DNA from 3 places in the Streptomyces sp. NPDC059866 genome. Region 2 is predicted to be linked to each of the others. Evidence: riboswitches for the same ligand, from Rfam matches in the RefSeq annotation. Region 2 holds a riboswitch; each other region holds the start of a gene.

Region 1 (3,268 bases), on a different contig from region 2:
GTTCCTGGGCGGCGGGGGGCTCGCGGTGTGCGGGCAGGGCGCGCAGTTGTACGACGCCGGCGTGGACCGTCTGCTGTGGTCGGTCACCCTGGACCGGGAACTGGCCGAGACCGCGCTCGGCAAGATCGAGGCGGAGGTGGGCACGGTGTACGCGGCCGTCGACCAGGACGGCGTCGACGGCCTGACGCTCATCGAACCGGGGTATCGGATGCCGCACCCGACGTTGCCGGCGGTGCGGGTCGGCCGGCGTGACGACCTGTGGTGCGAGCCCATCAGCAAGGTGCTGCTGCGCCATCCCACCCTCTCCGACGACGAGTTGGCGTCGGTGGCCCGCTCGGTGGTGGGTTCGCTCGCGACGGTCACCATGTCGGGGCCCGGGACGGTCGAGCTTCAGCCGTCCGGCATCACCAAGGCGACGGGGCTGGCGCTGGCGGCCCGGCATCTGGGGCTGCGCCCCGAGGACACCATCGCCTTCGGGGACATGCCCAACGACATCCCGATGTTCGACTGGGCCGCCCACGGCGTCGCCATGGCCAACGCGCACCCCGAACTGAAGGCGGTGTCCGACGAGATCACTCTCTCGAACGAGGACGACGGCGTCGCCGTCGTCCTCGAACGGCTCCTCACCGAGGACCGGCGCCCGCAGCGGCTCGGCGGGCGCAGGCCCTCGGTGGGTACGAAGGTTCAGTAGGCGCGAAGGGCTCAGTAGGCGCCGAAGACGTTGTCGATCGAGCCGTAGCGGTCGGCTGCGTAGTTGCAGGCGGCGGTGATGTTGGCGACCGGGTCGAACGGGTCGTAGGCCGTGCCGGGCACGTGGTACGCGGCGAAGGTCGGGTCGATGACCTGGAGCAGGCCCTTGGACGGGGTGCCCTTGGCCGCGTTGGAGTCCCAGTTGTTGATGGCGGCCGGGTTGCCGGACGACTCGCGCATGACGTTGCGGTAGATGCCGTTGTAGGAGCCCGGGATTCCGTGCTTCGCCATGATGGCGAGCGACTCGCGGATCCAGCCGTCGAGGTTGTCGGAGTACGCCGTGGTGGCGGTCTTCGCGGTCACCGCGGTGGGGGTGGCGGCCGATGCGGTGCTCGCACCGATGAGCGGCAGGGCGAGCACGGCCGCGCCGGTGCCGGCGACCGTGAGCTTGCGGGCCATGCGGGCTATGCGGGGGGTGCGGGTGCGGAGCTGACCGTTTGCAGGCATGGGGCTGTTCCTCTCCTTCGCCTGCGAGGTGAGCTGTCGGGTTCGGGCTGGGAGGTGCCCGGCCGCGCCCTTGCGAGCGCAACTTCACCCCAAGCCGTTCCGGTGCGTCGTACGACGTCCGGCCCGGCGACTTACCTGGGTCCCCCGCTCCTGCCGTGCGTGAGTGGTCTCGTCATCGGTGGTACCGGGCGGCGGCAGGATTCGGCGTCCGCCCGACTGGCCCGGAACGTATGCGAGAGCACATGTCGGAAACAAGTGGCTGGTTCATGCAACATGCTGTTTGATCTTTGTCTGGGGTGTTTTGTCAGCTTGAGCCTTTGCGTGTGCCAAGGCTCAACTTGCAAGCGGGAAAAGCCGGATGGTCGCCGACTGTTGAAACCTGTCGGCAGGTGAAGGTGAGTCACGTCACGCGCGGGGCGCAAGAGTGTCAAATCGGGCAATAGGCTCAAGTGCCCATCAATCAGCTGTGCATGGGGTGCGCTTCTCCCAAGTGCGGCGGAAGGGAGTCTCTCCGCCTTCTGTGCAAATCACCCCATTGGAGGTCAGAGTCACCTCACGGGGAGGGGTGCAGGAGTGTACGGATGTGCGTCGAGGTCACCCGAATGGTCGGAGGTGAGGCGGAGCAGCTGGGACAATACGGGACAAAGCTCACTCATTCGTATTAAGTCGGTAAATAACTGCTCGTATCAACTGATCGAAAACATACCGCTCGTGATCCGATACAGCCCGGCCTGTAACCCCGGGCGCCCTCGGTGATCGAAACGTGACCGGATACGCTGACTTGAGTGAAGCAGCGACGTATCGACAAACCGCGTAACCGCCGGTAGACACCAGCAGACAGGAGACCCCTCGTGACCGTCGTCGGGCCGTTCGGGCTGAGCGTGCGGGACCAGGCTCTGGAAGCCGATGTCCAGGCCGGATTGGCGGCTGTCGAGGAAGGGTTGCTCGAAGCAACCAAGAGCGAGGTCCCGTTCATCACGGAGGCCGCGCAGCACCTGGTGCGGGCCGGAGGCAAGCGGTTCCGCCCGCTGCTGGTGATGCTCGCCGCGCAGTTCGGTGACCCGTACGCGCCCGGGGTCGTGCCCTCGGCCGTGGTCGTGGAGCTGACCCACCTCGCGACGCTGTACCACGACGACGTGATGGACGAGGCGGAGGTACGGCGCGGGGTACCGAGCGCGAACGCCCGCTGGGGCAACTCGGTCGCGGTCCTCACCGGCGACTTCCTCTTCGCCCGTGCCTCGCACATCCTGGCAGACCTCGGGCCGGAGGCGGTGCGGGTACAGGCGGAGGCGTTCGAACGGCTCGTCACCGGTCAGATCCTGGAGACGGCCGGGCCGTCGGACGGGCGCGACCCGGTCGAGCACTACCTGGACGTACTGGCCGGCAAGACGGGGTCGCTGGTGGCGGTCTCGTGCCGCTTCGGCGCGATGATGTCGGGCGCCGACGAGTCGCTCGTGAACGTCCTGACGCAGTACGGCGAACGGCTGGGCGTCGCCTTCCAGCTCGCCGACGACGTGCTGGACATCGCGTCCGACTCCCACGAGTCCGGGAAGACGCCGGGGACGGATCTGCGGGAGGGCATCGCGACCCTGCCCGTGCTGCGGCTGCGCGAGCGCGCGGCCCGACTGGGGACGGCCGAGGACATCGCCCTGTGCGAGCTGCTGGACTCCGACCTGACGGACGACGCCCGGCATGCGCAGGCGCTGGCCGCGCTGCGCGCGCACCCCGCGCTGGAGCAGGCGCGACGGGACACCGTGCGGTACGCGGAGGAGGCGCGGTCGGCGCTTGCACCGCTGCGGGAGTGCGAGGCCAAGGCGGCGCTCATCGAACTGTGCGACGCGGTGGTGCACCGCGCGGGTTAGGACACGCCCCCCCCCCCGGGGGACATCCCCGGGACCCGGCATCGAGGCGGCGCCTCCCTACGACCCCTACGGGTCGGCGGAGGCGCCGCCTGCTTGTGTCATACCGCAGCAGTACGCGGAGTTGAGCCCGCGGTCTGACGCTTCTTCGCATCCGGTTTGGTCAGATGGAGACCACGGAACACACCACTCCTCACCGATTCGGGTGAGAA
Region 2 (3,268 bases):
AGCTCACCGGCGGCAGCGGCATCGCCTCCGTCACGGCGGCGACCTTCTTCGTCCGCGTCATCATGTCCCCGTTCGCGCACCCCCTCTTCACCGTCCTCACGGGCATCGGCTTCGGCATCGCGGCGCTCTCCGGGCAGCGCCAGCATCTGCGGCGCGTACTGATGCCGCTGTCCGGGCTGCTGCTCGCGATGGGCATGCACGCGCTCTGGAACGGCTCGGCGACCTTCGGCAACTTCGGGTTCTTCGCGGTGTACGGCGGGTTCATGGTGCCCGCGTTCGGGCTGCTGACCTGGCTGGTGATCTGGACCCGGCAGCGGGAGCTGCGGACCGTGCGCGAGGAACTCCCGGCCTATGTCGCCGCCGGCTGGCTGACACCGGCCATACCGTTCGCGCTGGGCTCGATGCGGGCGCGCCGGCTGGCCAGGGAGTACGCCGGGCACCACCTGGGGAAGCCGGCCGCGCGGGCGGTGGCGCAGTACGAGGCGTACGCGACCTCGCTGGCGTTCCTACGGCATCGCGGGCGCCGGGGCCGGGCCGGCGCGGACTTCGTCCTACGGGAAGGCGAACTGCTGCGGGAGCTGTGGAGCCGACGGGAGGTGGCGCGGCCGGCGCTGGAGTATGCGGCGCGGGTGACGGCTCCGCCGGTACCGGTGGCTGTGCCGCCCTGGCCGATGGCGGCGCCGTATCCCGCATACCAGCCGTATCCCCCGTACCAACGGCATCCCGCGTACAACCCGTACCAGTCGTAGGGGCGCGCCGGGCGATCGGCGCCGTGAGGTCCCGGCAACAGCCGTTCCGCACACACCGCGAACCGGCAGCCCTGACGTCGGGGGGGTGCCGTCAGGACCGCCGGGGTTCGAAAGGAGCGGATGTCAGGGGTTGAGGCCCTTGCTCTGCAGCCAGGCCAGCGGGTCGATGCCGCTGCCCGCGCCGTCGGGGTGCACCTCCAGGTGCAGGTGAGCCCCGGTGACGTTGCCCGTGGCGCCCACGCGCCCGATGACCTCGCCCGTGGTGACCTTCTGGCCGACGCTGACGTTGATGGAGGACTGGTGGGCGTACCAGACCTCGGTGCCGTCATCGAGGGTGAGGACGGTCTTGTAGCCGTACGACCCGTTCCAGCCGGCCTCGGTGATCGTGCCGCTGTGCACGGCCTTGAGCGGCGTGCCCGTCGGCGCGGCGAAGTCGAGGCCGGTGTGGTAGCCGGAGGACCACAGGGCACCGGCCTGACCGAAGCTCGAGGTGATGGTGTACGAGGAGGTGGGCAGCGCGTACTGCTTGGCCAGCTGGGCGAGGCGCTCGGCCTCGGCCTTCTGGCGGGCCTCCTCCTCGGCCTTCGCCTTCTCGGCGGCGGCCTTGGCCTCGGCCTCCTGCTCGGCCTTGGCGGCGGCTTCGGCGGCGGCCTTCTCGGCGGCGACCTTGGCAGCGGTGGCGGCCTTGGTGTCGACCTGGTCCTGCTGCTGCTCGGCCTGGGCGATGATGCGGGTGCGCAGCGCCTCACCGGCGTCGGTGGTGCCCTGGGCGGTGTCCGCGGTGGTCATGCCGAGGCTGCTGAGCGGAGCGGTGGCGGTCTCGCCGGAGGTGTCGGAGTCGTCGGAGTCGTCGGAGATGAGCCCGCCCACGGACGGCAGGTCGGGCATCGAGATCGACACCGGCGGCTTGCCGGTCTGCGCGCTGGCCATGCCGCCCGCGCCGACCGCGGCTATGACGCCGACGCCGAGAACCGTGGAGCTGCGGGCGAGTCCACCGCCGCGCTGCTTGGAGACGCGATGCCGGCCGCGTACGGGGCGGAGGGACTCCGCGGTGGGGTTCCACTCCTCCCAGGGACCCTCGTCGGTGCGCTGCCCGCCGTAGACGACGGTGTCGCCGGAGCGCTGGGCCGGCACGAAGGGGGCTTCTGGGGCAGGCCGGTTGGACGCCACGTAGGCGTACTCCTTTCCTTCCTTCTCGCCTACCGGGTTAGCTGACGGGTTCGGAGCAGGAAGGTCTCCTACGCGCGTAAATCAGCCGTGTTGCCACGGCGACCTACCCGCGATTCACCCCAAGTTGGTGGTTCCCCGGTTCCCTTGCAGGATTCGGCGCGTGCGCACGGAGCCGACTCTTGTGACGGCTGGGACGACCGCGCTGCGTTATCGGACGTTAATAGAAGCGGGGCATGAATTCCAAGCGGTTCCACTTGATCTTTAACGATTTCCGGCCGGACGTACAGGGTCATGAATGGCGAAAATCGGGCGAGTTGACCGCGACTCAGGGGTGTCACAGTTTCTGACTGTGTGTCAGTTGTTATGCGGAGGGCGTTCGTCCGGTCACGTCTGGTGACGGTCGTCGTACGGCGAGCAGAGCCATGTCGTCGGTCATCCCGCCCCCGGAGTGCCGGCGCACTTCTTCGGCCAGGGTGCTGAGCAGTTCGCCCGGTCCGCGGAAGGTGCGGCCCGCCAGCCGCGCCGCGGGGTCGTAGAACCTGCCGTGCGCGTCGCGGGCCTCGGACAGGCCGTCGGTGTGCAGCAACAGCATCGCCCCGTCCGGAAAACGGGACTCCTCCACACGGGCCGGCCAGGCGCCCAGATCGCCCATGCCGAGCGGCAGCGCGGGTTCGCGGGCGGGCAGCGGACGTACGGTGCCGTCGGCACACAGCAGCAGCGGCGGCGGATGACCGCGGTTGAGGATCCGTACGACCCCGTCACCGGGCGGCAGCTCGGCGAGTACGGCGGTGGCGAACCCCTCGGTGGCCTCGACGCCGTCGCGCCGCGCGGCCTCGCGCGTCAGCGCCCGCTCCAGCCGCTCGGCGACCCCCTGAAGCGTCGCCTCCTGCTCGGCGGCCTCCCGGAACGCCCCGATGACCACGGCGACGGTCCCCACCGCGCCCATCCCCTTGCCCCGTACGTCGCCCACGACGAGCCGTACACCGTGCGGGCTGTCCTGCACCGCGTACAGGTCGCCGCCGATGAAGGCGTCCGCCTGGGCCGCCTCGTAGCGTGCCGCGATGTCGAAGCCGCCGATCCGCCCGAGGGGTTCGGGCAGCACCGCGCGTTGGGCCGCCTCGGCGATCTTCCACGCCGAGTCGAGCCGGGCGTGGCTGCGGCGTACCAGCACATTGATGAGCACGGCCAGCACGGCGACCGTCGCCACGGTGACGAGCTCGGTGAGCGCGTCGACGCGCGACACCGTGCCGTACCGGATGTGCAGCCCGAGCACGACGGCGACGGACGCGATGCCGGTGAGGATCGTGACCCGCCGGGACAGCAGCGGCGCGGCGACCAGGGGTGCGGCG
Region 3 (3,268 bases), on a different contig from region 2:
TCATGCGCGGACTGCGCACGCTGCCCGTGGAGTTCACGCCCATTTCGTAAGGCAACTCCCCGGATTCGACCGGAACCCTCCACTCCGGCACCGAAAACGTGACACGACCTCAACTCTGTGATCTTCACGTGATCTGCGCGGCATTAACTTGTGACAAGTGATCGACTGCCGATACGTTCACCCATCAGCGCGACGTCGAACACCAGTCGCCGCGCCGGTCACTGCTGTCTCGTGAAAGGTCCCCGCATGCTCTCCGGGAACGGTCGTCACCGTCGCCCCCGCCAGGTTCCGGCCCTCGTGGTCGCGGCCGGCGTGACCGGGTCCGCCATCGCCATCCCACTCCTCGGCGCCACCGGCGCGAGCGCGGCCAGCGGCACGACGTGGGACCGGGTGGCGGAGTGCGAGAGCGGCGGCTCCTGGAGCGCCAACGCGGGCGACGGGTACTACGGAGGGCTGCAGTTGTCCCAGGAGGACTGGGAGCGGTACGGCGGCCTCGCGTACGCGGCCAGCGCCGACCAGGCCAGTCGTTCGCAGCAGATAGCCGTCGCCGAGAAGGTGCTCGCGGACCAGGGCGTGGGCGCGTGGGGCACCTGCGGGCTCACCTCCGGTCTCAACGCCGACAAGGGGTCGGCCGATGTGGACACGGGTGTGGCCGGTGACACCTCGTCGGACACTTCCGAGAGCCTGCGTAACTCGCTCGGCTTGTCCGGTTCCTCCAGCTCGTCCGGTTCGTCTGATTCGGCAGGATCTTCGCCTGAATCCACCGCGCCGTCCCCGTCGTCTGACTCGTCATCGAATGCGACGGACGGTTCCGCGAGCCCGACGCCCACCGACTCCACCTCGGGCAACTCTCAGGAATCCGACAGCTCGCCCACAGTCACCCCGAAGGGCACGGAATCGGACAACTCTGGGCAGAGTGAAGGTGATTCCGGTCTGATCGACACCGGGACGGGCAGGCATCGCGGCGACAGCGCCGACGAGGACGCCGCCGACGCTCGTACGGCCGATTCCTCGGGCCGTCACGCCTCGCGCGACAGCGCCTCCGCCCGCGATGCCGCCGACGGGTCGTACACCGTGCGCGAGGGGGACAGCCTCTGGGGCATCGCCGACTCCCTTGGCGTCCAAGGGGGGTGGCCCGTGCTCTATGCGGACAACGAGGAGACCGTCGGCGCCGACCCCAACCACATCATCCCCGGTCAGACGCTGGATGTCGGGGTCGAACCGGGCGAAAAGTAGCGGGAGTTCACGTCACACTTCGCGCCTAATGTCCGGTTTGGTGAAAGTGTGGGATGAGTCTCAGAGGCCCTGATCCTCTTTGAAATTCCGCCAATCGCGTGTCTACGGTCATGACCGCTCGCCAACGCGAGCCCCGGCTGCCGCAACGCCGAATCCTGCCAGCGGCCGTTCGGGAACAGTCGTCGCGTCAAGCGCCGTAGGCAGGAGCGGGGGACCCAAGGTAAGCGCCGCACCGGACAGTTGAGCCGGTACGGCTTGGGGTGAAGTCACGCCTCCCCACAGGGGCGTGGCCGGGCAACTCAACCGGCCCGAACCCGACAGCTCACCTCGCAGGCGTCGGTGAGGGGATCTCTCCATGCTGTTTTCCAGCAAGGGCAAGCACCGTCGTCCGTCCAAGGCCGCTCGCGCCATAGCCGTCGTCGGCGTCACCGGCGCCGCCGCCGTCGCCGCCCCGCTGATGGCGGCCGGCAGCGCCTCCGCCGCCACCGCCTCCGAGTGGGACGCCGTCGCCCAGTGCGAGTCGGGCGGCAACTGGTCCATCAACACCGGCAACGGCTACTACGGCGGTCTGCAGTTCTCCGCCTCCACCTGGGCCGCGTACGGCGGCACGCAGTACGCCGCCACGGCCGACCAGGCCACCAAGGCGCAGCAGATCCAGATCGCCGAGAAGGTGCTCGCGGGTCAGGGCAAGGGTGCCTGGCCGCACTGCGGCACGGGCCTGTCGAACGCCACGTACACCGGCGGTGGCGCGAGCGACTCCTCCTCGGAGGGCTCCTCGCAGAGCAGCACCGAGACCACCACCCGCTCGACCGAGCAGCAGCCGGCCTCCCGTTCGCAGGAGCGCCCGGCGCAGAAGACCGTCACCGCCCCGACCGGTGAGAAGGTCGCGAAGGGTGACGGCGAGTACAAGGTCGTCACCGGCGACACGCTCAGCACCATCGCCGAGAAGCACGATGTCGAGGGCGGCTGGGAGAAGCTGTTCCAGCTGAACAAGGACATCGTCGAGGACGCCGACCTCATCTACCCCGGTCAGCAGCTGCACCTGAAGTAATCCGGGTCCACCCGGGTCGGCAGCTTCACCTGACCTGAAGCGATCCGGGCTTCGCAGACCCCCGTGAGGGTCCCCCCGTCCCCGCGGGCCCCCGCCCCGGCGCGTGTTCCCCCGTACGCGCCGGGGCGGGGCTTTTGTGTCACCGCTCGTGCCCTCGTTCTTCGCTCGGGCCCTCATTCTTGAGGAACCGTCTTTGTTCCATTCGGAAACAATTTACGATCGGTTCCGTCCACGGGGCGGGCGACCGGCTGGCCGATCCCACGGAGCCGGTTAGGCTCGTCTCGCAGAGCCGCTGCGGTCCTGCTAAACCGCGTCACATCCACGAAGGAGATGCTCGTGCCGTCCATCGACGTCGTCGTAGCCCGGGAAATCCTGGACTCCCGAGGCAACCCCACGGTCGAGGTCGAGGTCGGCCTCGACGACGGCAGCACGGGTCGTGCCGCCGTTCCGTCCGGCGCCTCCACGGGCGCCTTCGAGGCCATCGAGCTCCGCGACGGCGACCCCAACCGCTACCAGGGCAAGGGCGTCGAGAAGGCCGTCCTGGCCGTCATCGAGCAGATCGGCCCTGAGCTGGTCGGCTACGACGCCACCGAGCAGCGCCTGATCGACCAGGCGATGTTCGACCTGGACGCCACCGACAACAAGGGCTCCCTCGGCGCCAACGCCATCCTCGGCGTCTCGCTCGCCGTCGCGCACGCCGCCTCCGAGGCCAGCGACCTGCCGCTCTTCCGCTACCTGGGCGGCCCGAACGCGCACCTGCTGCCGGTGCCGATGATGAACATCCTGAACGGCGGCTCGCACGCCGACTCCAACGTGGACATCCAGGAGTTCATGATCGCCCCGATCGGCGCGGAGTCCTTCTCCGAGGCCCTGCGCTGGGGCACCGAGGTCTACCACACCCTCAAGAAGGTCCTGAAGAGCAAGGGCCTGGCCACCGGCCTCGGCGACGAGGGCGGCTTCGCCCCCAACCTCGGCTCCAAC

The links. A riboswitch is a leader RNA that binds a small molecule or an ion and turns the genes downstream of it on or off. The one in region 2 is predicted to bind cyclic di-AMP.
Region 1: linked by a shared signal. The riboswitch ahead of ACFV7R_RS23475 (transglycosylase SLT domain-containing protein) and the one ahead of ACFV7R_RS18185 (M23 family metallopeptidase) in region 2 are both predicted to bind cyclic di-AMP.
Region 3: linked by a shared signal. The riboswitch ahead of ACFV7R_RS10990 (transglycosylase family protein) and the one ahead of ACFV7R_RS18185 (M23 family metallopeptidase) in region 2 are both predicted to bind cyclic di-AMP.

The regions. Positions count from the first base shown of each region.
Region 1 is NZ_JBHWJT010000015.1:75,701-78,968, forward strand. It holds gene ACFV7R_RS23470 (HAD family hydrolase) at 1-691, shown strand, start outside; gene ACFV7R_RS23475 (transglycosylase SLT domain-containing protein) at 703-1,197, opposite strand; cyclic di-AMP (ydaO/yuaA leader) riboswitch at 1,203-1,373, opposite strand; gene ACFV7R_RS23480 (polyprenyl synthetase family protein) at 2,049-3,059, shown strand.
Region 2 is NZ_JBHWJT010000010.1:263,462-266,729, reverse strand. It holds gene ACFV7R_RS18190 (PrsW family intramembrane metalloprotease) at 1-749, shown strand, start outside; gene ACFV7R_RS18185 (M23 family metallopeptidase) at 873-1,919, opposite strand; cyclic di-AMP (ydaO/yuaA leader) riboswitch at 1,931-2,088, opposite strand; gene ACFV7R_RS18180 (PP2C family protein-serine/threonine phosphatase) at 2,281-3,268, opposite strand, start outside.
Region 3 is NZ_JBHWJT010000006.1:107,831-111,098, reverse strand. It holds gene ACFV7R_RS11000 (cytochrome P450) at 1-50, shown strand, start outside; gene ACFV7R_RS10995 (transglycosylase family protein) at 247-1,236, shown strand; cyclic di-AMP (ydaO/yuaA leader) riboswitch at 1,419-1,587, shown strand; gene ACFV7R_RS10990 (transglycosylase family protein) at 1,592-2,287, shown strand; gene eno (phosphopyruvate hydratase) at 2,624-3,268, shown strand, end outside.